Regions from separate parts of the Arthrobacter sp. 10T416 genome, predicted to be linked through region 1. Evidence: riboswitches for the same ligand, from Rfam matches in the RefSeq annotation. Region 1 holds a riboswitch; each other region holds the start of a gene.
What was found. Region 1 has a riboswitch for cyclic di-AMP ahead of AC1DBE_RS02430 (NlpC/P60 family protein). Riboswitches for the same ligand answer to the same signal wherever they lie in the genome.

Region 1 (9,926 bases):
CCAACGGCACCAACGCGTCCACCGCCCTGGTGTGGGCGGTCTACGTCACCGGCCCCACCGGTACCGGAGCTGAGCTTCGGGCTTACCGCGCCCTTCCGGACAGCGCCGGCAAACTCCAGCAGGTCTTCACTGCGCCGCTGGGCATTGCAGCCAAGTTCTCAACTGTGGCAACCGACAACGGCCGGGTCTACGTCGGGACGCGGGACGGCCACATCATCGGGTTCGGCGCGCCGACCACGTCCGCGATGGGCACCGCCAGCGGAGACCTCGGGACGGCTGAGGTCGGCACGGTGAAGACCGGCTCCGTGACCATCACCGCCACACGCGCCGTCACGGTTCAGACCGTCACGGCGGCCGCTCCGTTCGGGATTGGCACGCTGGCGCTGCCGCGCACGCTGGCGAACGGGGCGAGCTTGACGGTTCCGGTGACGTTCGCGCCGGCAGCCCCGGGACAGGCGGACGGGGCGCTGACTGTCACCATGGCCGACGGCGAGGTGGACCTTTTGGGGGTCCATGCCATAGGAACCAAGGAAGGCCTGGGCGCCACTCCGGCGACGCTCACCTACACCAGTGTCCCGACCCAAACCAGCAGCCGGCAGACGGTCAACGTCGTCAACACGGGCCTGAGCGTTGCAACCGTTACGGGTGTGACCCTGCCGGCCAATGCATCCCTGAGCGTCGACCCCGCCACGGTTCCGGCGGTGGGCCAGGTCATCCAGCCCCTCACCTCGGTCCCTGTCTCGGTGACGTTCAGCCCCACAACGGCGACCCCCGTCACTGACCAGCTGGTGGTCACCACCAACCGCGGCTCGCTGACCGTCCCCGTGAACGCCACCGCCGTCTCGGGAGCGGCCCACCTGCAGCTCCCGCCGTCCCTGGCGTTCGGCAATGTTCCGATCGGGACCTCGGCCACGTGGGACTTCACGATTGTGAACACCGGCAATATCCCAATGACCATCACCAAGGCGAAGGCGCCGCTCGGGGTCTTCTCCACCACCAATCCCATCGCCGAAGGCCTCGTGATCCCCGCGGGTGAATCCGCCTACCAGAGCGTCACGTTCAAGCCCACGGCGGTCGGCCAGGCCGGAACCGCGGACACCTACTACCTGATTACCGCCGACGACGGGCAGGGCGCGCAGAAGGTCATGCTCACCGGGGCCGGCGTCGATGACCCCATCGCCCTGAAGGCCTACCAGACCGGCGCCGGCGACCCGAGGTCGGTTTTGGGCAGGTCGCTGACCCTGGAGTACCCGGTCGGGGCAGGAAAGTGCCAGGACTACGTCAAGGGCGTCATCTGCTGGTCCCAGGCCACCGGGGCGCACTGGGTGGGCGGCGCCATCTACGCCCGCTACAAGGCCATGGGCGGGGCCGCCGGAATCCTCGGGTTCCCGACCACTGACCAGCTGACCACCCCGGACACGATCGGCCGGTACGGCCACTTCTCCGGCTCGGGCGGGGCCTCGATCTACTGGTCACCCGCCACCGGGGCGCACTACATTGTGGGGGTCATCCGGGCCAAGTGGACGGCGATGGGCCGGGAGCGCGGCCCGCTCGGTTATCCGACGCAGGACGAGACCCGCACCCCGGACGGGCTGGGACGCTACAACCACTTCGCCGGCTCGTCCGGATCGTCCATCTACTGGACCGCGAAGACAGGCGCCCACTTTGTCCTGGGCGCGATCCGCGGCCGCTGGACTGCCCTGGGCAGGGAAAGCGGACGGCTCGGGTACCCCACCACGGATGAGTACGCGGTCACCGTCGGCCGGGCCTCGGACTTCCAGCGGGGCCGGCTGACCTGGAACCGGACAACCAGGCTGGTCACCGGCTGAGACGGGCCACGGCCGCCGCGCGGCGCACCGCAGCGGCGGCACACCCCGGCGGCGGCACGACAGAATGGACCCATGAGCGAAGCCGGTGAATTCATTGACTCGGCCCTGCAGCGGGAGGGCTCGTGGCAGCGGGCGGAGGAGGCCCGGGCCCGTTTCGGGACCGGGCTGGCAAGCTACGGTTCATCCGTCGGGGCCATCCGGGGAACGGTCCGGGACGCACTGCGGCGGTACCGGAACCTAAGCCATGACGACATCACCGCCCTCTGCTCGGAACTGTGGGAGGCGCCCGTCTTCGAGCGCCGGTTCGCCGCCGTCGTCCTGCTCCAGTCCCGCCTTCCGGTGCTGGATAACTCGGACCTGACCCGGATCGAAGGTTTCCTGCGGACCGCGCGCCTGCGCGAGCTGGCCGATCCGCTGGCGACCGACGTCGTCGGGCCGCTCACCGCAGGCCTCGCCGGCCAGAACCGTTCCCGCGCGGAGGCCGTGCTGGGCCGCTGGCTGCAGGATCCGGACGATTGGCTGCGGCGGGCCGCCCTGCTGGCCCCGCTCCGCGGGCTCCGGGCCGGGGACGGCGACTGGGACCGCTGGCAGCGGCAGGCGGGGCTGGCCCGGACGGGGACCGCGGACGACGCCGGGCTGGTCCGGGAAGCAGTCGAAACGGGCGGTACGGAAAAGGCGAAGAGCGGTTACGTGCCGGGCCGGCGCTCCACCACGGCGTAGGCTTTCCCGTCCAGGAACTGCCAGTCCGTGACCACCATAAACCCCAGCGCGTCCACCCGGTCGTTCAGGACGTGCACATCGAAGCCCCCGTCACGCGGCTCGGCGTCCCAGGTGCCGACATGGATCTCGGTTCCTTCCAGGACCAGCAATTCGGTGTTGACATCAAAATCCTCCCGGGGCTGGTCGCTCAGCTGGCAGATTGCCACACAGGGACTGGTCATGTTCGGGCCTCCGCTCCGGGAACGCTGGATGCCTTCATCCTATGCGCGGCGGGGCACCCGGACGTAGGAAAATTTTGCCGCCACAACACGGTCCCGTTACCTGAATGTGACAATCCGGCGCGGAGTCGTTACCGTTGATGGGTGCCTGTTTGTATCCGATACGGGCGCTCCCGAGCCGATTGCCTAACTCTGCCGCGGCCCGGGATCCGAATGCAACCATCTGGCAGAGACGGGGAAACCACTTTCGACCTGCGCTCTTAGCGGGTCTTGGGGTGAAGCCGCACAGCGTCCGTTTCAGACGGGCCCGCGGCCGGGTGCCTCCCATCCGAATCCGACAGCTCACCTCGCAGGCATTGGGAGAGGCAACATTCATGTCTTCAAGCATTACTTCTGCGCGCCATCGCTCCGACGCAACCGCCGGGCGGGGTTCAGCATTCTCGGTCAAGTCCGGCACCATCGGCCGCCAGGCCGCGGTGATCTTCGCAGCCTCCGGCCTGGTCCTCACCAGCGGCATGGCCGCCAACGCCGCCACCGCACCGGCCGAGCGTGACGCCGCCCCGGCATCCTCCGTGGACGTCGGCAGCAAGGTTTCGGCGCCCGTCTCGGCGGACTCCGCCGTGCGCATCAGCTTCGACCGCCCGGCAGTCGCCACCACGCCGGCACCCGTCATCGAACAGCCGAAGCCCGTGGCTGCGGCACCGGCTCCCGCCGCCGTCCCCGCCCCTGTGGTTGCCCAGGCTCCGGCCGCACCCCAGATCACGGTCCAGGCAAAGGCTGCAGTCGCACCTGCCCCGGCAGCCGGCGGAGTCAACGCCGCGATGCTCTCGGCCGCCTACAGCCAGATCGGTATCACCCAGGACTGCACCGCCATGGTCGAAAAGGCCCTGGGCGCAGCCGGCATCCCGGTGGGCGACCTTGGTCCGCAGCAGTTCATGAACTACGGCAAGGTTGTCAGCACCCCGCAGCCTGGCGACATGATCGTCCAGTCCGGCCACGTGGCCATCTACGCCGGCGACGGCCAGGCCATCAGTGGTGGCATGAACGGCAGCAACCAGACCATCAAGCACCCCCTGTCGTGGCTCACCGCCACCGGCAGCGTGACGTTCGTCCGCGCCGGCGCCTAATTACCGCGCAAGGCCTCTTTCCAAGGCCGGCGGCCGGTTGCCCTCGGGCACCCGGCCGCCGGCCTTTTGGTGTTTTGAACGCCTAGCTGCCGTACCGCAGCAGGACCACGCCGTTGCCGAACCTGCGGGTTTCAGCGAGGGCCATTGCCGTCCTGCCCTCCGCAGGCTTGAACAACGGCTTACCCCGGCCCAGCAGGACGGGATGGACAAAGATCCAGTACTCGTCGATCAGTCCGTGCCGGCGGAAAGTGTCTGCAAGTTCCGCGCCGCCGAGCGCCAGGTCCCCGCCGGGCTCGGCCTTGAGCGCCAGCACCTCCTCCGCAACGACGTCGCGCACCACCGTGGTGTTCCAGCCGGCTTCCCGGAGGGTCCGGGAGTAGACGATTTTCGGCATGTCACGCCAGATCCGGGCAAACTCGACCTCCCGCGGTGAGCTGTCCGGGTCCTGGTCCGCCGTCGGCCAGTAGTCGGCCATCAGCTGGTAGGTGACCCGGCCATCCAGGAACGCCCCCATGGTGCTTAGCTGGTCGTTAAAGTAGCCGTGGAGTTCGTCATCGACCATGTGCCAGCCAATGTCGCCGTCCGGTCCCTCGAAGAAGCCGTCCAGGGAAACCTGCATCGCTACGATGATCTTCCGCATGGCCCGAGCGTACCCGTGGCCCCGCCGCCACGGGAAGGGCCGTGCGGGTGGTGCCTAGTCCGGTAATTTGGCGTAGGCGGCCGCACTCAGGAACTCAACCCCGACGAACGGATCGCCGCCTTCAACCCAGGCGTCGTGGCCCGGCGGAATGGTGTAGGAGTCGCCGGCGGCGATGTCGATCCGGCCGCCGTCGGTGGTCTCGACAGTCAGCTTGCCAGACACGCAGAAGCCAACGTGGCTGTTCTGGCAGGAATCAGTGTTCACCACGGGTTTGATGCATTCGGACCAGCGCCATCCCGGCTCGAAACTCAGCCGGCCGATGGTGTAGTCGCCGACCGACACGATGTCGATCTCGCTCTTGTCCGGCCGGCGCTTTTCATCAGGGGAATTGTGGGATTTTACTTGCAGCTGGGTGACAACGTTGGTGGACATTGCACTCCCTCTTTTCGCTCAGGGAATTTAACTGCTTACGGAGCCAAGAATCCTCGGTTGGCCGCCGGTTGTCGATACACCTTTCCTAGAAGCTGGAGGAGCTCCCGGAACCGGAAAAACTGCCGCCCGAGCCGCCGTATCCCGTGGTGCTTCCGCCCCGGGCTGAGCTGACGCTGGAAACCCCGGTGCTGAGCCCAGTATTAAAGGTGGGGACCGAGAAAAAGTAGTACGACGGATACACCGTGCCCAGGATGCTTGGCTCGTAACTGCGCCGTTGCTTCTTCCCCGTTCCTTCCTGCGCTTCCTCCATCTGCGTCCGCATGAGCTCGGCCTCCCGGTCATTGCGTGCATAGCCCGCGATTACCGTGTCGGCGTGGGCCTTGAGCAGCCCGGACAGTTCAGTCCTGGCGTCGCGCAAGCGGTCAAGCGCCGTCTCAGGGGTGATGGTGCCGTCCGCGAGGTCTGCGGTCCAGCGTTCCATGTCCCGCTGGCTGGCGTCGCGGAAGGACCGCAGGGAAGCGGCCGTCGCGGAATCGCCTTCACCGTGGCCCTTGGCGAGCATGCCCTCAATGCCGGCCAGGTCGCTGCGGAACGGTGCCAGTTGACGGTCCCACGCCGTCGCCCACGTGGACCCGCGGTTCAGCAGGGCGTTTGTGTCGGCGATGACGTCGTCCAGGGCATCGAGTTCCGCGGCCGCATCGGCGTACTCCCGGGCCAGCGCCAGGCCGGGCCTGCGTGAGAGTTCCCGGGACGTCAGCGCGTGTACCTGGTTGGAGAGGCCCGTGGCGGCTTTATAGCGGCTCAGGAAGGTGCGGTGTTTCTCCAGCACCGTGCTGCCGTAGCGCGAGGACGCCGGGATGGTGCCTGCGTTGAGTTCGGTCACCTGCAGGTCCATGCTGACGTTGGAGTAGTTTGCGTCACCGCGGGCAATTTCCCTGCGGCTTCCCACCCGGGTGCGCCACCGCACCAGCAACCAGGCGCCCGCACCGGCCACCACCGTTCCTGCGGCGCTCCAGGCGGTGACCAGGAAGGCGGTGGAGCGGTACCAGGGCTGGTTGATTAGTTCCGCGCCGCGGCGGATGCCGGCAATGGTCCCGTCCGTCCACTGGGCGTCGCGCAGCAGTTCCTTGGCTGCGTCCTGGATGTCGGTGCGCTGCTCCAGGGATACCTTCCGGTCTTCGCCCATGTAGGTCCCGACGTGCCGGCCCACCGGATCCAGCGCGAAGATGAACAGGCCGTCGGCCCATTTCTGGCCGTCCTTGCTGATCCAGTCCGGGTGCTCCGCCCGGGCGAAGCGCAGGACCTCTTCATTCAGATTGTCCGCCGCGCTGCCGTTGTACGTATATATGGCGACGGTGGTGGGCTGGTAGAACTCGATCTGCTGCACGGCCGGGAGCAGCGTATTGCGGTCCAGGACCCCGGCCTTGTCCTCCACGACGACGCCGACCGGCGCAACAGCGAACGCCGCCGCGGCGGGTCCCAGCAGGAGACCCGCCACGGCGGTGAACAGCATTAGTACAGCCGGCGGTTTGTGGCCAAAGACGTTCCGGATGATCCCCATGGTCAGAGACTAGTGTCTGCTGCCGGCGTCGTCGACGATCAGAAGCCCCCGGTTCCCGGTTAGACGCAGCTTGGCCGGTACGCAGGATCCGCCGGCTGCCCGGCGGGCCGGCCCAGCGCGTTGGAGACGAGGCGCTGCACCACGGGGTCGTTCGGCGTCTGGTCGTGCTCGATCACATCCGCCGGGCACTTGTCCTGGATGGTGATGTTGGTGACCTTCTGCGCGGATCCGGCCAGGAACTGGCTCTGGTACGGGGTCACTACCTCATCGTGCGTGGTGGAGATGACGGTGTACACCGGTCCGGCCACGGTGTCTCCGATGGAGTTCAGCTTGGTCAGGAACGCGGAGCCGGCCTGCTGGTCGGCGCAGGCCTGGCAATTGGAGCCGCCAACCGACGTTGCCGGCGGCACGGAGCCCGGGACCGGTGTAATCAGTCCCTGGGTCCCGTGGTTCGACGGGGCGATGCCCACCAGCTGGTTGACCTTTTTCGCCCCGTTCAGGAACCCCAGGTAGTACCGGGGCATCATCCCGCCCTGGCTGTGCCCCACCAGGTCCACCTGCTTTGCGCCGGTCGAGGCCAGCACGGCATCAACGAACGGGGCAAGCTGGGCTGCGGAGTCGGCGACCGGTCCGGTGGCATCGATCCCGTTGGTCGCTCCGTAATTGAGGGCATAGACGCAGTAGCCCTGGTTCTTAAGGGCAGGCGACATGGTGGCCCAGTTCTTCGCCATGTTCTCAAAGGTGCCCGGGACGAGGATCACGGGACGGGGGTGCGCCGCGCTGGGCTTGCAGGACCAGTCGTTTGCCCCGGGCGGGGAGATGTCCACGGTGTCTGCGGTGGCCGCGGGGGCCGACGCCAGGGATCCGCAGAGCAGGGCGATGGCTGCGAGCGCGGCGGACTTGGCGACTGCGCGGGCCGGTCGGGACGCAATATTGGGCTGGGTCACGGGACTACCTCTTAGGTTGGGCCCCTCAGCGGTGAGGGGCTTGATGGATGCAGGCGAGTTGCCGGCCCTTCCCCACTGTGACCTGACTCACGCCAACCCTTTCCACGGTAGGGACCATGGCGCGACGTTCAGAGGATTCTGCACGTTTGTGCACGATTATTTGGTCGAAGGGGGTTACTTTCCGGTAACCGGGGCGGGCAGCGTGCACGTTTTCGCGTTTCGCACCTCCGGTTTCCGCTGGCTTAGCCGACGGCTGCGGCGCCGGACGGCGGGGCGAAGTCCCGGGCGGCCCGCGATCCCGCCCAGGCGCTCGCGGCGATAGTCACCAGCGCGCCCAGGAGCAGGGCCGCGTTCTCTCCGGGCTGCAGGACATGGAGCTGTGTGCCGATGCTGGCTGCCGCCACCGGCACACCCAGCTGGGCGGCGGAGAGTACGCCGAGCGGCAGCGGCACTCCGAACACCCTGAGGCCGGCATGGAGCAGAAGGGTGCCGATCCCCAGCGACAATCCCAGGAGGACCATGTCCGGATGCCCGGCGAGGTCACGCAGGTTAAGGGAAGCGCCCAGCCAGACGAAAAAGATGGGGCCAAGAAAGCCGTCGCTCACGGCAAAAAGCTGGCGGGCCAGGCGCCGGGGTTCGCCGACGGCGGAGACCACCAGTCCGAACGAGAACCCCGCCAGCATCACCGATACGTGGCCGAAGCTCGCCACTCCGGCCAGGGCAAACAGCAGTGCCAGCTGGATCCGCAGCTCCAGGGCAAACTTGCGGTCCTCGGACAACCGGTGCATCCGCTGCCGGGTCCCGTTTCGCTCCAGGGCTCGCAGCACGAAGAAGAGGGCGACGGCGGCGGCTCCCACCGCGAGCGCCCCCAGGGCGGCGCGTCCTGCATTCGGCGGGTCCACCGCCAGCGGCAGGGCGAGAATGCAGGCGATGTCGGCAATGGCCACCTGGGCTGTCGTGGCGACGACGTCCGGTCCGCGCAGGCGCAGTGAGTCGACGATCGGGAGCACCAGGGCCGCGGACGAGGACGCCAGGAGCACGGCGTACAACGGGGCATGGCCGGTGCCGAACGCCAGGCCCACCCCCGTGCCGACGATCACTGCCGCCGCGGCCGCCAGCGCGGTCCGGGCCGACCCCTTCCCCAGGGCCGCTCGGATTTCCGGGTCCCGGACCGGGACGTGGGTTCCGGCGACGAACATCATCAGTGCGAAGCCGATGCTGGCCAAGAGGCTGAGGGTGGGGTCTTCGGGATCGACGAGGGAGAAGCCGGTCCGGCCTATCACCACGCCGGCGAGCAGCTCGCCGAGGACAACGGGCAGCCGCCAGCGGGCCGGCAATGCGAGGAGCGGCCCGGCCAGCGCGACCACCGCGATCAGCGACAGGGACAGGAACGTCATCCGGTGCCTGCCCGGCTGGCACGCGTCCTGCATTCTCTCGCCATGGAATGAGAGTAGCCCCGCGGACGTTCGGGTGCCCGCGTCTGGGCGCCCCGGCGTCGGAGTTAGGGTGCGGCCGGGGGAAGGATGATCTGCATAACCGTTCCGTCGGCCCCCGTCCGGGCAACCTCAACGGTGCCGCCGGCAGCCATGGCAATTTCACGGACCAGGGACAGGCCGATGCCGAAGCTCCGCTGGCGTGCGGCGCCGTCGGACCCGGGCGTCCGGACAAAACGGTCGAAGATGCGCTCCTGATCGACGCCGGTGATCCCCGTCCCGGTGTCCGCCACGGTGATAACAGCCTGGTGCGGCGTGGCCTCGGTTGAAATGGAGACCCGGCCGCCCGGGGGAGTGTGGGCAAGGGCGTTGTCCGCGAGTGCCAGCACCGCACGGCGCAGCGCGTTCCGTTCGATCCGGGCGTGCGGACGGTCGACGGCGGAGAAATCCACGCTGACGTTGCCGGCGGCCGCCAGCTGCTCGAGGCTCTCGGCGACGGAGGCCGCGACGTCGGCCAGATCCACCGGTTCGGCGGCCGGGTCCGGGGTGTCGGCCGTGGCCGCCAGCAGGAGTTCGTTGACGATCCCGGTGAGTGTTGCCGCGTCCTCTCGGATCCGGGCCAGCTGCCTGGCCGCCGCTGACTCCGGCTCTGCGCCGCGCTGCGCCAGCTGGATGCGGGTATCCAGGATGGCGAGCGGGGTGCGGAGTTCGTGGCTGGCGTCCTGGACGAACCTGCGCTGCAGGGCCAGGGCTTCGCCCAGCGGCCGGATGGCGCTGCGGGCGCTGAGCCACCCCACCAGCCCGGCGAGCGCGATGCCGGCGACTCCGGCAACGATCATGGCCTCGAGCAGGTCCTTCGAGTCCAGGTAGGCGTAGGTTGTGCCGCCAGGGCCCGGGGGCACCAGCTCCGGCCGGGCAAGTTTGTTCATCAGATACAGGGCGGCTACGGCGAGCAGGCCCAGGACCATCACGGCGCAGGCAGCACTGATGCGCACAGCCACCTTCAGGGATGCCCTGCG
Region 2 (9,926 bases), on a different contig from region 1:
GCGGCCTCGAGCGGGCAGCGCGGTAGCCCGGCGGCCTCGCGTGGGCTGACCGCTGGCCTTCCAGCCGGCCGCCGGCGCTCCTCAGGCGCCGCGGTGCCCGGCGAAGAACTCCCGCAGCAGTGCGCCGCACTCCTGCTCCCGGACCCCGGCGTAGACCTCCACCCAATGGTTCAGCCGGCGTTCGCGCAGGATGTCGAACACGGAACCCGCGGCCCCGGCCTTCTCATCCCAGGCGCCAAAGACCACCCGCGGGATCCGGGCCAGCACCACCGCCCCGGCGCACATCGCGCACGGCTCCAGCGTGACCACCAGGGTGCAGTCTTCCAGCCGCCAGCCGTCGTCGGCCGCCCCCTCCCGGGAACGCCTGACCCGCAGCCGGGCCGCCGCCTCCCGGATCGCGACCACCTCGGCGTGCGCCGTCGGGTCCCCGAGGGCTTCGCGCTCATTGCGCCCCGTGCCCAGCACCGAACCGTCCGGGCCGATGACGACGGCGCCGATCGGCACGTCCGCGGTGGCCAGCGCCCGGCGCGCTTCGGCAAGGGCCAGGCCCATCCATTCGGCATGGCGCGGCTCGGGGGTAGTCATGGCTCAATGGTAGTTTCGATCCTAAGCAGGCTGTGCACCCGGGCGGTGCACCGGAAAGTCGGGAGACGGCAGTGAGTACCAGGACCGAGAGCTGGCTGATGCGGCGCTGGGGTAAGTGGGTGGTGCCGTACGCCGCCCTGTGGATCACCATGCTGATCGGCGGCGTCGTGATCGTGATGCTCGCCCTCCTCAGCGCGGAGGTCTACGACAACGTGGTGGATGACGCCGGCCTGGCCAACCTGGACAAGCCCACCCTCTCCTTTATGGAGCACCTGCGCAGTCCCGGCCTGGACTCCTTCGTCACCGGGTTCACCAACATCGGCGGCGGCATCGGGATGCCCATCCTGGCCAGCATCCTGACGGCCTGGCTGACTTGGGTCTCGCGGACCTGGCGGCCCCTGATCCTGATCGGCGGCGCCGCAGCCGTGTCCATTACCGCCACGTCGCTGGGCAAAAAGCTGATCGGACGGGCCCGCCCGGACCACGCCGACGCCGTCCCCCCTTACGAGAACTCGCCGTCGTTCCCCAGCGGCCACACCCTGAACACCACGGTGGTGATCGGGCTGGTGGTCTACCTCGCCTGCCTCCAGGTGCACCGCACCATCGCACGGGTCGGCCTGATCGCCGCCGGGGTGCTTTTCATCTTCGCGATGGGTATGAGCCGGGTCTACCTGGGCCACCACTGGATGACCGACGTGATCATCGGCTGGGTGCTCGGATTCGGCTGGGTGGGGATCGTGATCCTGGCACACAGGCTCTTCCATGTGCTGCGGCACCGGGAGCACACCGGGCCCGCCCCGACGTTCGATAACGAGGCGCACCTGCGCGACCGTGCCCCCGGCGTCGACGGCGGCGCGGGGGCGCCCGGCGGTGATGCCGCCGACGCCGATTCGTCCGGCAGCGCGGGACGGTCCTCAGCGTCCGGGTGATAGTTTTGACCCATGCGCACTCTCGTTGTGGACCACCCGCTGGTCGCCCATAAGCTCACCGTTCTGCGGGACAAGAACACCCCGTCCCCGGTCTTCCGCCAGCTCACCGAGGAGCTCGTGACGCTCCTCGCCTACGAGGCAACCCGGGACGTCCGCACCGAACCGGTGACCATCGAGACGCCGGTCAGTACGACCATCGGAACGGCGTTCACCAAACCCACCCCGCTGGTGGTCCCGATCCTGCGCGCCGGACTCGGCATGCTCGAGGGCATGACCAAGCTGGTTCCCACCGCCGAGGTCGGCTTCCTGGGCATGGCCCGCGACGAAGAGACACTGGACATCATCACCTACGCCGAGCGTCTCCCCGAGGACCTGACGGATCGCCAGATCTTCGTCCTGGACCCGATGCTCGCAACCGGCGGCACCCTGCGCGAGGCCATCAAGTTCCTCTTCAAGCGCGGCGCCTCCGACGTCACCTGCATCTGCCTGCTGGCCGCCCCCGAGGGCCTCGCCAAGCTCGAAGAAGAGCTCTCGGAAGCCAATGTCACCATCGTGCTGGCCTCGATTGACGAGAAACTGAACGAAAAGTCCTACATTGTGCCCGGCCTGGGCGACGCCGGCGACCGCCTGTACGGGATCGCGGTCTAGGCTTCCGTCCGCCGGTATTCGTTCGCGGGTGCCGGCGTCGGGGGTTCCGGCGAAACGTGTCCCGGGCTAGCCTGTGCCCATGGACTGGAAACTTGAACTTGTTATGGTGCCGGTGTCCGACGTGGACCGGGCCAAGGATTTCTACGTCAACAAAGTGGGCTTCAACGCCGACTACGACGAACGCCCCTCGGAAGGCATCCGGTTTGTCCAGCTGACTCCGCCGGGCTCCGGGTGCTCGATTGCGATCGGCGAGGGCCTCATAGATGCCCCACCCGGCACTGCTCCCAGCCTCCAACTGGTGGTCAGCGACATCCAGGCCGCGCACCGGCAGCTGAAGGACAACGGTGTGGACGTCAGCGACGTCGACGTCCAGGACTGGGGGCACTTCCTGTACTTCGCCGACCCGGACGGCAACAAATGGGCCGTGCAGTACATCCCCGGCCGCACGAACGGCTAGTGGGGCTCGCACCCGGCCGCGGGGCTCGCGGGCCGCGGCCGGCTACAAATGACGGCAGACGAGGGCGAGGCCCAGGATCCAGTGGATCCGGGGCCTCGCCTGAGCTTTATGTGCGGCAGGGCCGCGGGGTGTTTCTTAGTACCAGTTGTTCGCGTAGTGGAAGTTCAGGGCACCGCACGGCGAACCGTAGCGTTCCTGGACGTACTGCAGGCCCCAGTTGATCTGGGTCTTGTAGTTGGTCAGGTAGTCGGCGCCGGCGCTGGCCATCTTCTCGGCCGGCAGCGACTGCACCACACCGTAGGCGCCGCTGCTGGCGTTGGTGGCGGTGGTCTTCCAGTCCGATTCCCGGGTCCAGAGCTTCATCAGGCACTGCATCTCGCTCGGCGCCCAGCCGTGGGCGGGCAGCTGGGACGCGGCGTAGGCCTGTGCGCCTGCGGGGTCGTCGACTGCCACCGGCTTAGTGGGAGCGGGCGCCGGGGCGGCAGCCGGTTTCGGAGCCGCTGCGGCGGGAGCCTTGGCGGGCTTGACCGTGGAGGCCTGGGCCTCGACACTCATGGCCGTGGGCGACGGTGTGCTGGTGCTTCCGACGCGTTCGAAGTCCAGGGTCTCCAGCGAAGCCTTCGAGTCCTTGGCCGCCTCAGTGGTGTGGGCGGACGTACCGGAAGCCTGCCCCGCGGCGCCGGCCCCCAGCAGGACGGCGAATGCGGTGGCAACGACGGCGGCACGCTTGCCGTTGGAGCGGGTGCCGACCCGCGACAGGGCCGACGAACGCTTGGACGGCTCGGCCCGGTGACGCGCGGTGTCGGCGTCGGATGTGCGTTTAGCGCCCTCGGGGCGCGTTTGTACCTTGAATTCAGTCATGTTCGCCTCTCAACGCCTACGGAGTTAGCTGTTGGGTTCGGATGCAAAATCCGGCCGCACGGAAAATCGACGTGCGGCTTAACCCCTTGGGTGCATGGATGCAGAATGCCCGGGAACACTGGGTCCCCCGCCTCTGCCTGGTCCATCGGAATCCGGGAAGCGGCAGAGCATGGCGTCAATCCGGATATGCGGCCAGATCGATTGCCGCACTCTAAAACGGTACCGGACTTTCATTCAGAAGTCACATTTTGGTAACGGAGATCACGAGCTGCAGCGTGGCGTCTTGCCGCAGACCCGGTCTGTGCTCAGGCCGTCTCCGTCGCCGCCATCGGCCCCGTTTCGACGGTTCCGCGCCCACTCGAGGCTTATGAACGTCGAGTCGGCAGGGAACCGTCGAAATGGCGGGGTGCTTCGGCGGCAGCTACCCCGCCAGCAGGTACACCTCGGTCCCGCCGACACTCGCGGCCGTGAAGTTGGCCGCGACCCACGAGGCGATCCGGGCGGCGTCGTCCGAGCCCGTTTCGCCCTGCATCATTGTCCCGGCGATGAAGTAGTGGATCTTCCCCGCGGCCACGTACTGCTGGAACTGTTCCAGCGTCGGGGCCGGGTCCGTCCCGTTGAATCCGCCCACGGCCATCACGGGCAGCTGCGTGGCCAGCTGGTAGCCGGCAGCGTTGTTGGAGCCGACGACGGCGGCCGCCCAGGTGAAGGTGCCGGCGTCGACCTTGAGCAGGGTGACGAGGGCGTCCGACGGCGTGCTGGCGCCGAGTAGACCTCCCATCCCGCCACCCCTGCCGCCGCCCGGACCGCCAATCCCGCCGGCTCCGCCCAACCCGCCGGCCCCGCCCAGCCCGCCGGCACCGACCACCGCCGGCGCCATTCCGGGTGCACCGCGGCCGGACACCGCGGGGCCGGCAGAGACGATCGCGCCGCTATGGGCTGTGGCCGCGGTGGATACCGAGTACGCCAGCGGACCGGAGAGGGCAACGGCAACTGCGAGGGATGCCGTCGTGCGCGTTAGGAGCGAAACCGAGCCGGGGCGAGAGCGCGTGCCGTCCGGCCCCGGCGCTTGCGCTCCACCGGACCCCAGCACGCCCCGTGCCCCGGCGAACAGCGCCAGGGCAGCGGCGGCCAGGGCGCCCAGCAGGACCACCCAGCGCAACCACGGCAGGAACGCGGGCGTGCGGCCGAGGAGGGCGGCGGCCATGAATCCGGCTGCGGCGAGGGCGCCGGCCAGCACAAAGGCGGCCACCGGCTGCTCCCGCCGCTGCCACAGGAGAACCCCGCCCAGCGCGGCCAGTCCGGCGATCCCCGGAGCCAGCGCCACCATGTAATACGGGTGGATAATGCCGGCCATCAGGCTGAAGGTCAGGCCGGTGACCAGGACCCACGAGCCCCAGATGATCACGGAGGCCCGGACGGCGTCGGTCCGCGGTGCCCGCCGCCCCAGCCAGAACAACCCGGCGCCGAGCAGCAGCACCGAGGGGATCAGCCACGCAATCTGGCCGCCGAACTCAGTGTTGAACAGCCGGAACACGCCCGGGGTGCCCCAGCCGTTGCCGCCGCCCACACTCCCGGTCTCGTCCCCGCTGAGCCTGCCCAGGCCGTTATAGCCAAGGGTGAGCTCCAGGATCGAATTGTTCTGTGACCCGCCGATGTACGGCCGGGCCGCCGCCGGGATGACCTCGACGGCGGCCAGCCACCACCCCGCCGCGGCGGCCATTGCACCGCCGGCGGCGAGGAGATGAAGGACGCGTCTGCCGATTCCGGCCGGTGCCGCGAGCAGGTACGCCAGGGCGAACCCGGGAACCACCAGGAGCACCTGAAGCTGCTTGGTCAGGAACCCGAAGCCCAGCAGCACCCCGGCGAACAGTAGCCACCGCAGACGCGCGTCCTGGATGGAGCGCAGCACGGCGTAGGCGGCCGCCGTCATGAGGAGCACCAGCAGGGCGTCGGGGTTGTTGAACCGGAACATCAGGACGGCAACCGGGGTCAGCGCCATCACCGCGCCGGCCAGCAGCCCGGCGCGGTGGGCCAGGACCCGGTCGGCCGCAGCGGGTACCGCCGCCCGGCGGACGGCCAGATAAACGAGCCAGACCGTGCCGACACCCATCAGCGCCTGCGGGACGAGGATGCTCCAGGAGTTGAGTCCGAACAACCGCACCGAGAGTCCCATCACCCACAACGACGCCGGCGGTTTGTCCACGGTGATGGCGTTGGCGGCGTCGGATGAGCCGAAGAACCAGGCCGTCCAGTCCTGCGAACCTGCCTGGGCCGCGGCCGAATAGAAGGCGTTGGCCCAGCCGGAGGCGCCGAGGTTCCACAGGTACAGCCCGGCCGTCGCCAGGAGCAGGACCGCCAGCTCCACCCGTGCCCGCATCGGGTGCATCCCGGCCCGGTGTGCACGGGCCGTTCCCGGCAGGCGACGTCCCTCCACCGCCCCTGCAGCCGCCCCGTCGGACATTCCGTCTGACACTCCGGTCCGCGTGCCCAGGATCCCAGCCATGGCGGCCTAGCCTGCCAGCTTGTACACGGTGGCGTTGCCCACGGTCTGGGCCTGGTAGTTGGCGGCCACCCAGGTGGCGACCTCGGAGTTGCCCCCGCGGCCCCCGCCCATGCCGCCGGAGATGAAGTAGCCGATCTCGCCGCGGTCCACCATGGCCTGGAACTGGGCGAGCGTCGGGTAGGGGTCGCCGCCGTTCCAGCCGCCCAGCGCAATGACGCTGGTGCCGGTAGCGAGTTCCAGGCTGGCTGCTTCGGTGGCGCCGGAGACAATCGCGGACCATTTGGTGCCGGAGGACTTCAGCAGGGTCGAGAGTTCGGACGACGATGTCGCGCCGCCCGGGCCCGCCGAGGGTCCGAATCCGCCGCCCATCGCGGACGCCGTCGGACCTGAGGTGGGGATCGAACCCGAGTGCGGCTGGGCCGCCGTCGCCAGCGTCCACGCGGCGGTTCCCAGCCCGCCGGCCAGGAGGGAGAGGACCACGACGGCGGCCGTGGCGGCTTTGCGGAGCCGCACCGGGAGCGCGGCCATGCTGTCGACCTGGAGCAGGAGGGCCGCGGCGGCCAGTACGCCCAGGGCCACCACGATCACACGGAGGCCGGGCAGCCAGGCCGGGTCGCGGCCCAGGAGGGCGGCCGACCATGCCGAGGTGGCGAGAACCGTGACGGCCAGGACGATCCGCGCCGGCCAGTGCATCCGGCCCCGCCACAGCTCCGCGGATCCGATGCCGACCAGGGCCGCAATTGCCGGGGCCAGTGCCACGGCGTAGTACGGATGGACGGTGCCGCTCATGAAGCTGAAGATGCCGGCCGTGACCACCAGCCATCCGCCCCACAGCACCAGCGCAGCGCGGGTGGATGACGTGCGGGGCTCACGCCGGGTGAACCACAGCCCGGCGGCCAGCAGGATCAAGGCCGCCGGCAGAAGCCATGACACCTCGCCGCCAAAACTGGTGCCAAACATCCGGGTGAGGCCGGCCGTGCCGCCGAAGCCTACGTTGCCGCTGCCGCCCGGCCCTCCGGCGTTGCCGCCAAAGCCGCCGCCGGGCATCCCGCCGCCGGTTCCCGTGATCCGGCCCAGGCCGTTGTAGCCGAACGTGAGTTCCAGGAAACTGTTGGTCTCCGACCCCGCCATGTAGGGCCGCGCCGAGGCCGGCGTGAGCTGGAACAGGGCCAGGTAGCTTCCGGCCACGACGGCAATGCCGCCGGCGGCCGCCAGCAGGTGCAGGAGCCTGCGGCCCAGCGTCGTCGGGGCGGCCCAGAGGTAGGCGAGCGCCAGTCCGGGCACAATCAGGAAGCCCTGCAGCATCTTGGTGAGGAACGCCAGCCCAACCACCGCGCCGGCGGCAGCAAGCCACTTCCAGCCGGCCTTTTCGATCGCGCGGGTGGTGAAGTACGCGGCCAGCACCAGGCAGAGGGTGAGCATGGCGTCGGGGTTGTTGAAGCGGAACATCAGGGCGGCCACGGGGGTCAGGGCCAGGGCGCCGCCGGCCAGCAGGCCGGCGGCCGGGCCGGAGACGCGCTTGACGGCCAGGTAGAGAACGCCGACGGCGGCCACGCCCATCAGCGCCTGCGGGATGAGCATGCTCAACGCAGAGAAGCCAAAAATCCGTCCGGACAGGGCCGGGATCCAGAGGGCCGCCGGCGGCTTGTCCACGGTTATGGCGTTGCCGGCGTCAAGCGAACCGAACAGCAACGCGGTCCAGTCCTTCGTGCCCGCCTGGATGGCCGCCGCGTAGAAGGAGTTGGCGTAGCCGGTCGCTTCGAGGTTCCACAGGTAGAGGGCGGCGGTGAGGAGCAGCAACAGGATCGCCGAGGGCCGCACCCAGCGTGGTTGGGCCCCGAAGAGCAAACGCCCGCGGCGGTTCTGGACCCCGCCCGGGGGCAGATCGGCGGGCCGGGGCGCCCGGGCGGTCTGCGCCGGGGGAGCGGGGACGCCGTTGGTGGTTTCGGCAGCGGGGCTAATGGTTGCGGTCATTTACTTGGCCGTTTCTGTGCTGGGGAGGGGAAGGGCAGGGTCGCCAGCCGGAGCGGGCACCGGGACGGTCCGGTGGCGGAAGACCACCAGCCGGAAAAGCAGGAACTTTACGGCGGTGGCGGCGAGGTTGGCCGCGGTGACGGTGGCCAGCTCCAGCCACCGGTCGGGCGTGCCGGACATGCCGTGCACCAGGGCCAGTGCGCCCGAGGTGAGGGCCAGCCCGATCCCGAAGACCAGCAGGCCCTCGAAGTGGTGGCGCGCGGCCTGGCTGCTGCCCTGGATGCCGAACGTAAACCGCCGGTTGGCGGCCGTATTGGCCACGGCGGTGCTGAGGAGCGCCAGGAAGTTCGCCAGCTGGGGGTCCATGAGTCCGCGGCACAAGAGGAAGATGAGCAGGTAGGCCAGGGTGGAGGCCACCCCGATGCTGCCGAACCGCACCAGTTGACCGAACAGGCTCCCGCCGGGGCTTTGTTCCTGCGCCCGGGACGACGCCGGCAGCGGTCCGCGGGCCAGGGCGGCGCGGAGCTCGGGAACGGGAATGCGGCCCGAGAGCAGGTCCCGGCTGAGGCGGGCCATCCCGCGCAGGTCGGCGAGGGCCGTCTGGACGATGTCCACGCTCGAATCGGGATCGTCAGTCCAGTCAACGGGGACTTCATGGACCCGAAGGCCGCACTTTTCGGCCAGGACTAACAGCTCGGTGTCAAAGAACCACGCGTTGTCCAGCGTGTGCGGCAGCAGCTGCCGGGCGACGTCGGCCCTGATCGCTTTGAATCCACACTGCGCGTCGCTGAAATGCGCGCCCATCAGGGACTGCAGCAGGAGGTTGTAGCCGCGTGAGATGAATTCGCGCTTCGGCCCGCGGACCACGCGCGAGTTGCGGGTCAGCCGGGTCCCGATCGCCAGGTCCGAGTGGCCCGAAATCAGCGGGGCCAGCAGCGGGCCCAGGGCCGCGAGGTCGGTGGACAGGTCCACGTCCATGTAGGCCAGGACGGGCGACGAAGAAGCCAGCCACACCTTCCGCAGGGCATTCCCGCGGCCCTTTTCGGCCATGTGGACCACCGTCACTTCGCGCAGTTCGCGGGCCACGCGCTCCGCCGCCTGGAGTGTGCCGTCGGTGCTGGCGTTGTCCGCCACCGTGATCCGGAACGAGTGCGGGAACGAGCCCCGCAGATACGCGTGGAGCCGGCGCAGGCAGGCTTCGAGGTCGCGTTCCTCATTGAAAACGGGAATGGTGACGTCCAGCAGCGGACTGCCGGTACGCGGGACGATAGCTGCGCGCCGGGTGCCGGGGCCGGTCAACACCGGGCCGGCCGGCGTCGCCGGGGAGTGGGGCAGGGTTCCTGGGGCCTGGTCTGTGAACGTCATGGTTCCACTTTTCAGGCCGCCCATTAGAGGGCTTTAGGGTCAAGCTGTGCTGGGGCTGTGGAAGTCCGGGCCGCGGCGGATTACGACGACGGCGGCACTGCCGGAAGGCGGACGGCGAACTCGGTCCGTCCGGGCCGGGACGAGACTTCGACGGTGCCGCCGTGGGCCGCGACAATCGACTGCACAATGGACAGCCCCAGGCCGCTGGTGCCCTCGGACGCCGTGGCGGCGACCGCCGTCGTGCCCCGCCCGGGCACCGAAACCGCGGGCGCAGCGGCGGACGCAGCCGCCGTGGCCGGGTTGGCGCGGGAGGCGTCGGCCCGGGCGAAGCGGGCGAAGACCCGGCCGATGAATTCGGGGGCGATGCCGTTGCCGTTATCCGTCACGGTGACCACGGCGCTGCCGTCCGCTGAGCGCATCACACCGGTGACCACCTTCGTCCCGGGGTCCGTGTGTTTGCGCGCGTTGGAGAGCAGGTTGGCGAGGACCTGGTGGAGCTGGGTGGCGTCGCCGCGGACCACCACGGGTTGGTCCGGGAGCTCGAGCTGCCAGCGGCGGTCGGGGGCCATGACCTTTTCGTCGCTCACCGTTTCCACGGCCA
Region 3 (9,926 bases), on a different contig from region 1:
ACTTCTGGTTCGGGGTGGCCCTGGTTCCGGTGGGGCTGTTTGCCATCACCATGATGACCAGCGCCAACGGCTACGTGCAGACCACCACGGACCCGGTCATGCGCGGCCGGGTCATGGCCCTTTACATGGCCATCTTTATGGGCGGCACCCCGATTGGCGCCCCGCTGGTCGGCTGGGTTGCCAACGTCGCCGGTGCCCGCTGGTCCATGGGGGTCGCGGCGGCCTCCGGCGTCCTGGCGGCCCTGATCGGCATGGTGTGGATCGTCCGGGCCAAGCAGTTGCGGATCGCGTTCAACCGGCGCGCCCGCGGTCTGCGCTACTTCCAGGTTGTCCCGGGTCGGTCAACGACGGACGGCGCCGCCGGGGCGGAAGACCCGGACGACGCCGTCGAGCGTTGACGCGTTACTTCTTGAGCTCTCCGACGACGTAGTCGATGCAGGCGAGCAGGGCAGAGACGTCGTCGGGCTCGATCGCCACGAAGGTGGCGATGCGCAACTGGTTGCGGCCCAGCTTGCGGTACGGCTCCGTGTCCACAATCCCGTTGGCGCGCAGCACCTTGGCAACGGCGGAGGCGTCGATCGAGTCGTCGAAGTCGATGGTGGCGATCACGTTAGAGCGGTCTTCGGCGCGGGCCACAAACGGTGTGGCGTACGGCGATTCCTCGGCCCAGCGGTAGATGCGCCCGGCAGAGTCGGCGGTCCGTCCGGCGGCGAAGTCGAGTCCGCCGTTGCTGTTCAGCCACCGAACCTGCGCGTCAAGGGTCACCAGCGTGGCAAGCGCGGGGGTGTTATAGGTCTGGTTGAGCCGGGAGTTATCGATCGCCGTCTGAAGGTCCAGGAAGTCCGGGATCCAGCGGCCGCCGGCCTTGACCCGGGCGGCGCGCTCCAGCGCGGCCGGGGAGAACAGCCCAAGCCACAGGCCGCCGTCGGACGCGAAGTTCTTCTGCGGGGCAAAGTAGTAGACATCGGCCTCGGCGGCGTCCAAGTCCAGGCCGCCGGCCGCGGACGTGGCGTCCACCAGCACCAGCGCGTCCCCGTCCACTCCGGCCACACGTTTGACCGGCGCCGCGACCCCGGTGGAGGTCTCATTCTGCGGCCAGGCGTAGACGTCGACGCCGGCCTCGGCCTGCGCTTCGGGGCGGGTGCCGGGCGCCGAGGTAATGATCGACGATTCGGCGAGGAAAGGGGCCTTGTTCGTGGCGGCGGCAAACTTCGAACCGAATTCGCCGAACGAGAGGTGCTGCGCCTTGTTCTCCACCAGGCCGAAGCTGGCGATGTCCCAGAACGCGGTGGAACCGCCGACGCCGAGGATCACCTCGTAGCCGTCGGGGGCGCGGAAGAAGTCGCTGAGGCCGCTCCGGACCGAGCCCACCAGGTCCTTCACGGGCGCCTGCCGGTGCGAGGTGCCCAGCAGCGTAGCCGACGCCGCGGTAAGGGCCTCGATCTGTTCCGGCCGGACCTTCGAGGGGCCGGCGCCAAACCGGCCGTCCTGTGGCAGCAGGTTCGCGGGGATGGTGATGCTGGTGTCGCTCACAGTGGCTCCAATTGTCGGCTGGGTGCGTGGCGTGGCTGGGCGGGTCCGGCGCCGGGGCGGCCGTGACGCTATTTATTCTGCCCGACGGCCCTGCGCGGGCGGGAAATTGTCCCGTCATAGTCCGGTCACTGAGACGCGGCGGCAGGGGTCGGTCGCGGCCGGGCAGCGCTGGCAGCGAATTATCCGGAGTAATTCAAAATAGGCTAGGCTGAACGTGACGTACGCCGGATCCAGCCAGGGCGCATCCTGCAGGCTGTACGGTGGGAAAGACGCAAGGACGGCGCTCGAGGAGCTGAGCTGAATGACGGATCTGATCGATACCACCGAGATGTATCTCCGGACCATCCTGGAACTTGAAGAAGAGAACATCGTCGCCCTCCGCGCCCGCATCGCCGAACGTCTCCGCCACTCCGGCCCCACCGTTTCCCAGACCGTTGGCCGCATGGAGCGCGACGGCCTGGTGGTTGTTTCCGGCGACCGGCACCTTGAACTCACGGAAACGGGACGGAAACGCGCCATCGAGGTTATGCGCAAGCACCGCCTCGCCGAACGCCTGCTCGCCGATGTCATCGGCCTGGACTGGGCCTACGTCCACGAGGAAGCGTGCCGGTGGGAGCACGTGATGAGTGAGCGCGTCGAGCGCCGGATCTTCGAAATGCTGGACCACCCCACCGTGTCCCCCTACGGAAACCCGATCCCCGGACTTGCCGACCTCGGCGGCCTCCCGGCGCCCGAGCGCGGAAGTGGAGTGGTCAACCTCCTTGACGCCATGGCAGGCTACGGTGCCGACTCGCGGATCACCGTCAGCCGCCTGGCCGAGCCCATCCAGGTGGAGCCGGAGCTGCTGGTCCAGCTCGATGAAGGCGGAATCCGTCCCGGCGCCCGGGTATCGCTGGAACGGGTAGGGGAGTACATCTCGGTGCGCGTTCCGGACATCGAAGGGGCCCTCGAACTGCCCCCCGAGGTCGCGGCCCACGTCTTCGTTACGCTGGGGTAACTACGTCCCTCCGGACGCCCGCGGGGACGCCGGATAGTTATGCACAGGCCGGATAACGGAATTATTACCGTGTCCCTTAATCGCCTATAGTTGATGACTAGCACCGATACACAAGCGTTATCTGATCCGGAGCCGAGCTCTGCCAGCGGATCAGTAGGCGATTCACCTTTCTGGCAGAGGCGGGGGAACCACTAACGGCTGCTGAACCAGCAGCCTTGGGGTGAAGTCCGCTAGCGGCAAGCGCTTTCGCAGGAATGTCCCTGGACACCCCTGCGCCTCAATGCTTGCACCGGCGGACCGGGTCTTTGAACTCTCTGACCCGAATCCGACAGCTAACTTCGCAGGCTTTCCAGAGAGGAACCTTCTTGACCATCCAGACCGTCAGGGGCCGCCGTCGTGCGACCGGTCCCGCTCCGGAGCCGCGCCCGGCCGCCGTCGTACACGACGAGCGCCCGCGCGATGCGCGCCGCGACGAACGCCGCGGCAGACGCAGCCCGTTCCGGCAGGTGACCGACTTTGCCGCCGTCAGCGGTGTCGGGCAGAAAGCCGGCATTGCCCTGGCTGCCACCGGTCTGGTCCTCACCGTTGCCGTGCCGGCCACCGGCCCCGCGATGGCCACCGACACGGCCCGGTCCGGTTCCGTTTCCGCCGCGGCACAGCCGGAAGTCAAGGCCGCAGCAGCCGCAATCAACTTCAACCGCACCGCCGTGACCACCAAGGGCGATCCGGACAGCAAGCTCAAGCAGCTGCTCAGCGCCCAGTCGGCCGGCTCCATCACCCGGGCAGCGTCGGCAGGCAGCCTGGGCGCGCCGCTGGACGTGATGGTCACCGCTTCACCCTTCGGCTACCGCATCAGCCCCATCACCGGGGCCGTCGGCGAGTTCCACCGCGGCCAGGACTATGTCGCCCAGTGCGGCACGGCCGTGCACGCCGCGGCGAGCGGCACCGTTACCTTTTCCGGTTGGCACCCCTACGGGGGCGGCAACCGCATCGTGATCGACCATGGCAATGGCCTGGAGACCACGTACAACCACTTGTCGTCATCCAATGTCCACGTAGGCCAGCAGGTCTCACGCGGAGATGTCGTGGCGATGAGCGGGACCACCGGCGCCTCGACCGGCTGCCACCTCCACTTCGAGGTGATGGTTAATGGGGAAGTCGTTGACCCGCTGGGCTGGCTTTAGCCAACCCGAGGGACCACTCGCATTTCTGTGACACGCCGTGATCTGAATGTGACATTGAGTCCCAACTGCTGTACCGTATGAAGCACGCCAACTTCTCCGAAGTTGGCGCTCTTGAGTGGATTGCCTAACTCTGCCACCGCTCAAGGTCCGTTCGCATCACATCGTCTGGCAGGGGCGGGGGAACCAATTTTGGTCTTCGCAAGAAGACCTAGGGGTTAAGTCGCAAAGCTTCCCAGGAAGCAGCGCGGCCGGGTGACTCCCATCCGAATCCGACAGCTCACCTCGTAGGCATTGGGAGAGGCTACTTTCGTGTCTTCACGCCACAATGCTGCGCGTTCTCGCGCCAGCGAGGCTCAGATGAGCCCGCTGAACTCCATGCTCCGTGCTGCCCTTGCCGGCGCCCGGACTGGATCAGTAAACGCAGTTCCCGCTTTTGGCGCGTCTTCGCAGTACACCCTTCGCTAAGAAACCCGTTTCGGGGCGATCCGGCGTACCCCCAAGATGCCGGAGCGTCCTCAGTCCCGCCTGTCAAGCGCGCGGACACAAGGATCACGAAAGAGAGAACTAAATGACTACTCGTGCAAACATTGCACGCCACCGCGCGGAGGTCACCAAGACCAACTCGCTGGCTGTCATTGCTAAGGCCGTCGGCGACAACGCCGGTGGTATGGGTCGCCAGGCCGCGGTTATCGCTGCTGCCTCCGGCCTGGTACTGACCAGCGGTATCGCAGCCAACGCTGCCGAGACCAATGTTCAGCGCGAATCGACCTCCGCTTCCGCCACGGAAGTACAGTCCAACGCACCGGCCACCATCTCTGCGGCCTCCAGCATCGCCATCTCCTACGAGAAGCCGGCAGTCACCACCGCACCGGCCCCCTTTGTTGAGGAAGCCAAGCCGGTTGTCAACGTGCAGGAAGCCGGAACCACCACGGGTACCGGCACTGGCACCGCGGTCACCGCATCGCTGGACGCGAAGGCACCGGCCGCCGTCAGCGGCATGGGCGCCTCGATCGCCGCCGCTGCCTACGCACAGATCGGTGTGTCCCAGGACTGCACCATGCTGGTGACCAACGCGCTGGCCGCAGTGGGCGTCCACTACCACGGCTGGCCGGCTGGCTACCTCTCCCTGGGCCGCACCGTGAGCGCCGCTGAGGCTCAGCCGGGCGACCTCGCCTACTACCAGAACGGCGGCATGGGCATGGCCCACATCGCTGTTTACGTCGGCAACGGCATGGCCGTTCACGGCGGCTGGAACGGCGGAACCACCGCGCTGTACAGCGTCAACGTCGGCTCCGGCCCGGTCTTCATCCGCGTCGGCGGCTAGGACTTACCCCGGCCTACGGCCACAGCATTTCAAAGGACCCCTGCCCGGCGGCAGGGGTCCTTTGCCATGTACGGCGACGGCCCCACCGCCGTCGGGAGAGACCCGCTCCGGACGCGGCGCGATAGATCCGCGACGAATAAATTCGGTGATCCGGGCGATCCGTGTTTACTCTTGTGGTGTCGATCCATAGCCCGACCATGCACAGGGCAGCCGGCCCTCGTGCCCCTGGCGGGTGCGGCCGTGAAGAGGTATGCGGATGCGCACTCTCGTTCTGAATGCTGGATATGAACCGCTGACGGTAGTCACCTTCCGCCGGGCGCTGGTCCTTGTGCTGACAGGGAAGGCCAGTGTGGTGGCCGAGGGGGATGATCCCATAGTGGGCCCGCAAGAGATCCTCGGGCGCCCGTCGGTCATCCTGCTCAACCGCTACATCCGCCCCCGCTACAACACCCTCACGGCCGTCAGCCGGCGGGGCGTCCTCCGGCGTGACGGCCACCGCTGCGCCTACTGCTCCAAGGCCGCTCACACCATTGACCACGTGCAGCCCAAGTCCCGCGGCGGGGCCGACTCGTGGGAGAACCTTGTGGCCGCGTGCCTGCGCTGCAACAACGCCAAGGGCGACCACACCCCCGCCGAAATGGGCTGGAAGCTCGGGTTTGTGCCGGGTCCGCCCAGGGGCACGATCTGGCAGATCAAAGAGCTGGAGAAGCCAGCCCCGGCCTGGGATCCGTTCCTGCTCCCCGAAAAGGCGCACTAAGTCCCTCGCCCGGCAGCGCTCTGGCGCACGGGCGGCTAGGCTGGGCGGGTGGAATTCGACGCCGTAATTCTCGCCGGGGGACGGTCCTCCCGGCTCGGAGGCGCACCTAAAGCCCGGTTCACGGTGGACGGCGCCACCTTGCTGGAGCGGACCCTGCGTGCCGCCCGGGGCGCCCGCCGTACGGTGGTGGTCGGCCCGGACCCCGGCGGCCTCCCGCCCGGGGTGCTCGACTGCCGGGAAGACCCGCCGTTCTCCGGCCCGGCCGCGGCCATTGCCGCGGGACTCCGGCGCCTGGCCGGCGGCGGGCCGGGCTCTCCCGGCGCCGCCCCGCTGACCCTCGTGCTCGCCTGCGATATGCCCCACGTCGCCGGGGCGGTGCGCGCCCTCCTGGAAGCGGGAGCCGGCGTCGACGAAGCGGCCGGCGACGGCGTGCTCGCGGTGTCCCCGGACGGGCGGACGCAGCCCCTGGTGGGGCTTTATGGCACGGCCGCGCTAGAACGGGCCATTGCTGAAGCCGCCAGGCGAAACGCCCTGGCAGGCGGATCGGTCTTCTCCCTCCTTGCTAGTCTGGAGCTGCGGCAGGTTCCGGTCCCGCCGGGCTCCACGGACGACGTGGATACCTGGGAGGACGCCGCCGCTCTGGGTGCGGCCGACTCCAGCTCGGCCCCCCGGAAATGCGGCGGCCCAACTCGACCTTGGAGGCAAACGGTGAAGAGCCAGGATGAAACGCTAGAAGACTGGTGCCGTGCATTGCTGCAGGCCCTCGAGCTCGAAGACGTCGACATTGACATCAACGAAGTGCTGGGACTGGCCGGCGTCGCCGCCCACTCGGTGGTGCGCCCCGCCGCGCCGCTGACCACCTTCATCGCAGGCTTTGCCGCCGGACTGGCGTCCGGATCCGGCCAGGCGCCGGACAGCGTGTCCATGCAGGCCGCCATGGGCGTCGCCCGCAAACTCGCCAAGGAGTACGCGGCCGCCGAGGCTCCCGGGGCATGACGGCGGAGCCTCCCCGCGGCGGCGGCTCCCACGAGGACCGGCCCCGGCCCGACGCCGTCGCCCCTACCCCCGGATCCGCCCCCGGATCCGACGGCCCGGAAGAACCGGAGACCCCGCACCGGCACATCGCCCACAGCTGGCAGGAGGCCCGCCAGCTGGCGTTCGACTGCGCCACTCCGATCCCGCCCGCACCGGTCCCGCTCCGGAGTGCACTGGGCCGGACCCTTGCCGAGGACGTCCTTGCCCTGCACGACATGCCCCACTACCCGTCCTCCGCGATGGACGGCTGGGCGGTCAACGGCAGCGGGCCGTGGATCCTGGCCGACCCCGGACAGCGGCTGGCCCCGCACCAGGCGAGTCCGATTGTCACCGGAGGGCTCATCCCGCCCGGGGCGAAAGCTGTCCTCCGCAGCGAAAGCGGCGTCATCGCCCCCGATGAGGACGGGCTGCCGGAACTGAAGCTGGGCGGGGGAGCCAAACCCGGGGAACCCCGCAACGGTGAACATATCCGGAAGGCCGCCGAAGAGGCTGCGGCCGGGGAACTGCTGATCAGGGCCGGCACCGTACTCAACCCGGCGCATCTGGCCCTGGCCGCACTCGCCGGCCAGGACGAGCTGCGGGTGCTCGGCAAGCCCGTGGTCCGGCTGGTGCTCACGGGCGCCGAAGTCGTCAGTACGGGAGTCCCGGCGGCCGGGGAAGTCCGGGATACCTTCGGCCCGCAGCTGGCCGCCGTCGTCGAAATGCTCGGCGGTGTCTGCGCGGGCGAAGTCAAGATCGGGGACCGCGACGAGGAGTGGCTCGCCGCCCTCGAGGACACCAACGATCCCGCGGCAAGTAACGCCGCCCCGGGTGCCGTGCAGCCGGCCCAGGGCACCGCCCCGGCAGAGCCCGACGCGGAGCAGGTACCGGCCGACGTCGTTATCACCACCGGGGGAACCGGCCGGTCCGGCACCGACCACCTCCGGCGCACCGTCGCGGAACTGGGCGGCCGGCTGCTGATCGATGGCATCGCGATGCGCCCGGGGCACCCCGCCGTCCTGGCCGAGCTGCCCGACGGACGCTTCGTGATCGGGTTGCCCGGCAATCCGCTCGCGGCCATGATGGCGCTCTCCACCATCGGCGCGCCCCTGCTGGCGGCCCTGGGCCACGGGCCGGCACCCGCGGTCAGCGAGGTCCCCTGCGGCACCATGATCGACGCCGATCCCGGCCGGACGCGGCTGATGCCCTTCCGGATGCTGTACGGCATGGCCTCCCCGGCCCAGCACACCGGGCCGGGCATGATGCGCGGGCTGGCCGCGGCCGACGGCATCCTGGTGGTCCCGCCGCACGGCGTGCAGCTCGGCGAGACGGTGCCGGCGTTTGCCCTGCCCTGGGGTGCGCCCCTGCCCGCGCCCGCTGCCGCGAAAGCCCCCGCCAAACCGGCCGCAAAACGCACCACCCGCAAGGCCGCCGAGGGGCCGGTGGACTGGAGCGCCCTGCTTGGCTGACGCGCCAACCACGTTCATGATGGATGTAGGACCGGACCGCCTCCGCGGGCGGACGGTACCGCACGCACTGCTGATGAGGAGTATCCAATGGGCCGCCTGACACAACGCCGCAAGGTGCACAAATTCGTGCTGGACGGCTCCCCGCAGGCCCTGGAATTCCCGGTCCGGCACCGCGAGGACGTGCTGGCGGTCGAAGAACCACTGGAGATCCGGCTGGGCCACCTGTCCTACTCCGTGACCATGCGGACCCCCGGCAGTGACTTCGACCTGGTGGCCGGCTTCCTGGTCTCCGAGGGTGTCATTTGGGAACCGGAGCAACTCGTCTCGCTGCGCTTCTGCGCCGGCGAGGACGAGGACGGCGTCCAGACCTTCAACGTCGTCGAAGCCCAGCTGCGCGCCGACGTCGTCCGGCCGGACACGGGCCGGAATTTCTTCACCTCCAGCTCCTGCGGGATCTGCGGCACCGACTCGATCGACGCCGTCCGCAAGTCATCCCACTTCAGCCCGGCCGGGGATCCGCTGACCATTCCCGTGGAGACCCTCGCGTCGCTGCCGGACCGGCTCCGCGAAGCCCAGGCCGTTTTCGACGTTACGGGCGGAGTCCACGCCGCCGGACTGTTCCGGATCTCCGACGACGGGTCCGCCGAGCTGCTGTGCCTGCGCGAGGACGTGGGGCGGCACAATGCCGTGGACAAGGTGGTGGGCTGGGCGCTGCGCGAGGGGCTGCTGCCGCTCCGCGGGACTGTCCTCCAGGTGTCCGGCCGGGCGTCGTTTGAGCTGGTCCAGAAAGCATCGCTGGCCGGGATCCCGATCCTCGCCGCCGTCAGTGCGCCCTCGAGCCTGGCCGTGGAACTCGCCGAGGCGGGCGGGATGACACTGGCCGGGTTCAGCCGGGGCACCACCCTCAATGTCTACGCGGGGCACGAGCGCGTGGGCGTCCCGGCTGCCATCGCCTGAGCCACCACCTGGCCCGCCGCAGCGCCCGCCGCAGAACCCCGTCGGCGAACCGGTGGCACCCGGGCGTCGTTGGCTTAACCGCGCCCGGCGCCGTAGATTTTATCCATCGACTGGACGCAAGGTCGAGCACGACGTCGAACTGCCCGCACCAGCGCTAAGAGGATCACATTGCACGACGACCGCCGTCTCACGGAAGTCCGGCTGGACCGCTTTCTGCGCGAACGCATCATCCCCGCGGTTTATCCGCGCAGCCTCCCGCTCACCCTGAGCAGTTGGGACGTGCCCGACGAACCGGTCCCGGTTCAGGAGGCGCTGCAGCAGGACTTCGTGCCGCAGCCGCAGGGGGCGCCGTGGGGGCGTCCCTGGAGTACCAAATGGCTGCGCCTCCAGGGTGAGGTACCCGAGGGCTGGGGCGGCGGCGCGGACACGGCCGTGGAAATCCTGGTGAACCTCGGCTTCAGCACCGACGCGCCCGGATTCCAGTGCGAAGGCACCGCCTGGCGGCCGGACGGAACAGTGATCAAGGCCGTCTCGCCGCGCAACCAGTACATTCCCCTGAAGCTCCTCGGCACCGGCCTGGCGGTGGATTTCTATGTCGAGGCGGCAGCCAACCCGGACCTCTCACAGGGCTGGACGTTCGCCGCCACCCCCTACGGGGACAAAGCGACCGCCGGCTCCGAACCCCACTACC

Region 2: it holds a riboswitch for cyclic di-AMP, as region 1 does, so the genes downstream of both, AC1DBE_RS11650 (aggregation-promoting factor C-terminal-like domain-containing protein) here and AC1DBE_RS02430 (NlpC/P60 family protein) in region 1, are expected to answer to the same signal.
Region 3: it holds a riboswitch for cyclic di-AMP, as region 1 does, so the genes downstream of both, AC1DBE_RS06650 (M23 family metallopeptidase) here and AC1DBE_RS02430 (NlpC/P60 family protein) in region 1, are expected to answer to the same signal.

The regions. Positions count from the first base shown of each region.
Region 1 is NZ_JBFTHI010000001.1:526,764-536,689, reverse strand. Features, by position in the region: gene AC1DBE_RS02445 (Ig-like domain-containing protein) at 1-1,829, shown strand, start outside; gene AC1DBE_RS02440 (DNA alkylation repair protein) at 1,902-2,549, shown strand; gene AC1DBE_RS02435 (hypothetical protein) at 2,516-2,770, opposite strand; cyclic di-AMP (ydaO/yuaA leader) riboswitch at 2,972-3,137, shown strand; gene AC1DBE_RS02430 (NlpC/P60 family protein) at 3,142-3,894, shown strand; gene AC1DBE_RS02425 (dihydrofolate reductase family protein) at 3,977-4,534, opposite strand; gene AC1DBE_RS02420 (cupin domain-containing protein) at 4,589-4,966, opposite strand; gene AC1DBE_RS02415 (DUF5129 domain-containing protein) at 5,052-6,479, opposite strand; gene AC1DBE_RS02410 (esterase/lipase family protein) at 6,587-7,474, opposite strand; gene AC1DBE_RS02405 (cation:proton antiporter) at 7,717-8,871, opposite strand; gene AC1DBE_RS02400 (sensor histidine kinase) at 8,976-9,926, opposite strand, start outside.
Region 2 is NZ_JBFTHI010000010.1:62,895-72,820, reverse strand. Features, by position in the region: gene AC1DBE_RS11670 (nucleoside deaminase) at 82-585, opposite strand; gene AC1DBE_RS11665 (phosphatase PAP2 family protein) at 684-1,514, shown strand; gene upp (uracil phosphoribosyltransferase) at 1,527-2,162, shown strand; gene AC1DBE_RS11655 (VOC family protein) at 2,242-2,619, shown strand; gene AC1DBE_RS11650 (aggregation-promoting factor C-terminal-like domain-containing protein) at 2,755-3,480, opposite strand; cyclic di-AMP (ydaO/yuaA leader) riboswitch at 3,479-3,648, opposite strand; gene AC1DBE_RS11645 (ArnT family glycosyltransferase) at 3,902-5,986, opposite strand; gene AC1DBE_RS11640 (glycosyltransferase family 39 protein) at 5,993-7,960, opposite strand; gene AC1DBE_RS11635 (bifunctional glycosyltransferase family 2/GtrA family protein) at 7,961-9,325, opposite strand; gene AC1DBE_RS11630 (HAMP domain-containing sensor histidine kinase) at 9,406-9,926, opposite strand, start outside.
Region 3 is NZ_JBFTHI010000004.1:46,011-55,936, forward strand. Features, by position in the region: gene AC1DBE_RS06635 (MFS transporter) at 1-398, shown strand, start outside; gene serC (phosphoserine transaminase) at 403-1,533, opposite strand; gene AC1DBE_RS06645 (iron-dependent transcriptional repressor DtxR) at 1,835-2,530, shown strand; cyclic di-AMP (ydaO/yuaA leader) riboswitch at 2,676-2,892, shown strand; gene AC1DBE_RS06650 (M23 family metallopeptidase) at 2,896-3,714, shown strand; cyclic di-AMP (ydaO/yuaA leader) riboswitch at 3,842-4,019, shown strand; gene AC1DBE_RS06655 (NlpC/P60 family protein) at 4,283-5,038, shown strand; gene AC1DBE_RS06660 (HNH endonuclease) at 5,295-5,795, shown strand; gene AC1DBE_RS06665 (NTP transferase domain-containing protein) at 5,844-6,791, shown strand; gene AC1DBE_RS06670 (molybdopterin molybdotransferase MoeA) at 6,788-8,278, shown strand; gene fdhD (formate dehydrogenase accessory sulfurtransferase FdhD) at 8,366-9,235, shown strand; gene AC1DBE_RS06680 (alpha-mannosidase) at 9,404-9,926, shown strand, end outside.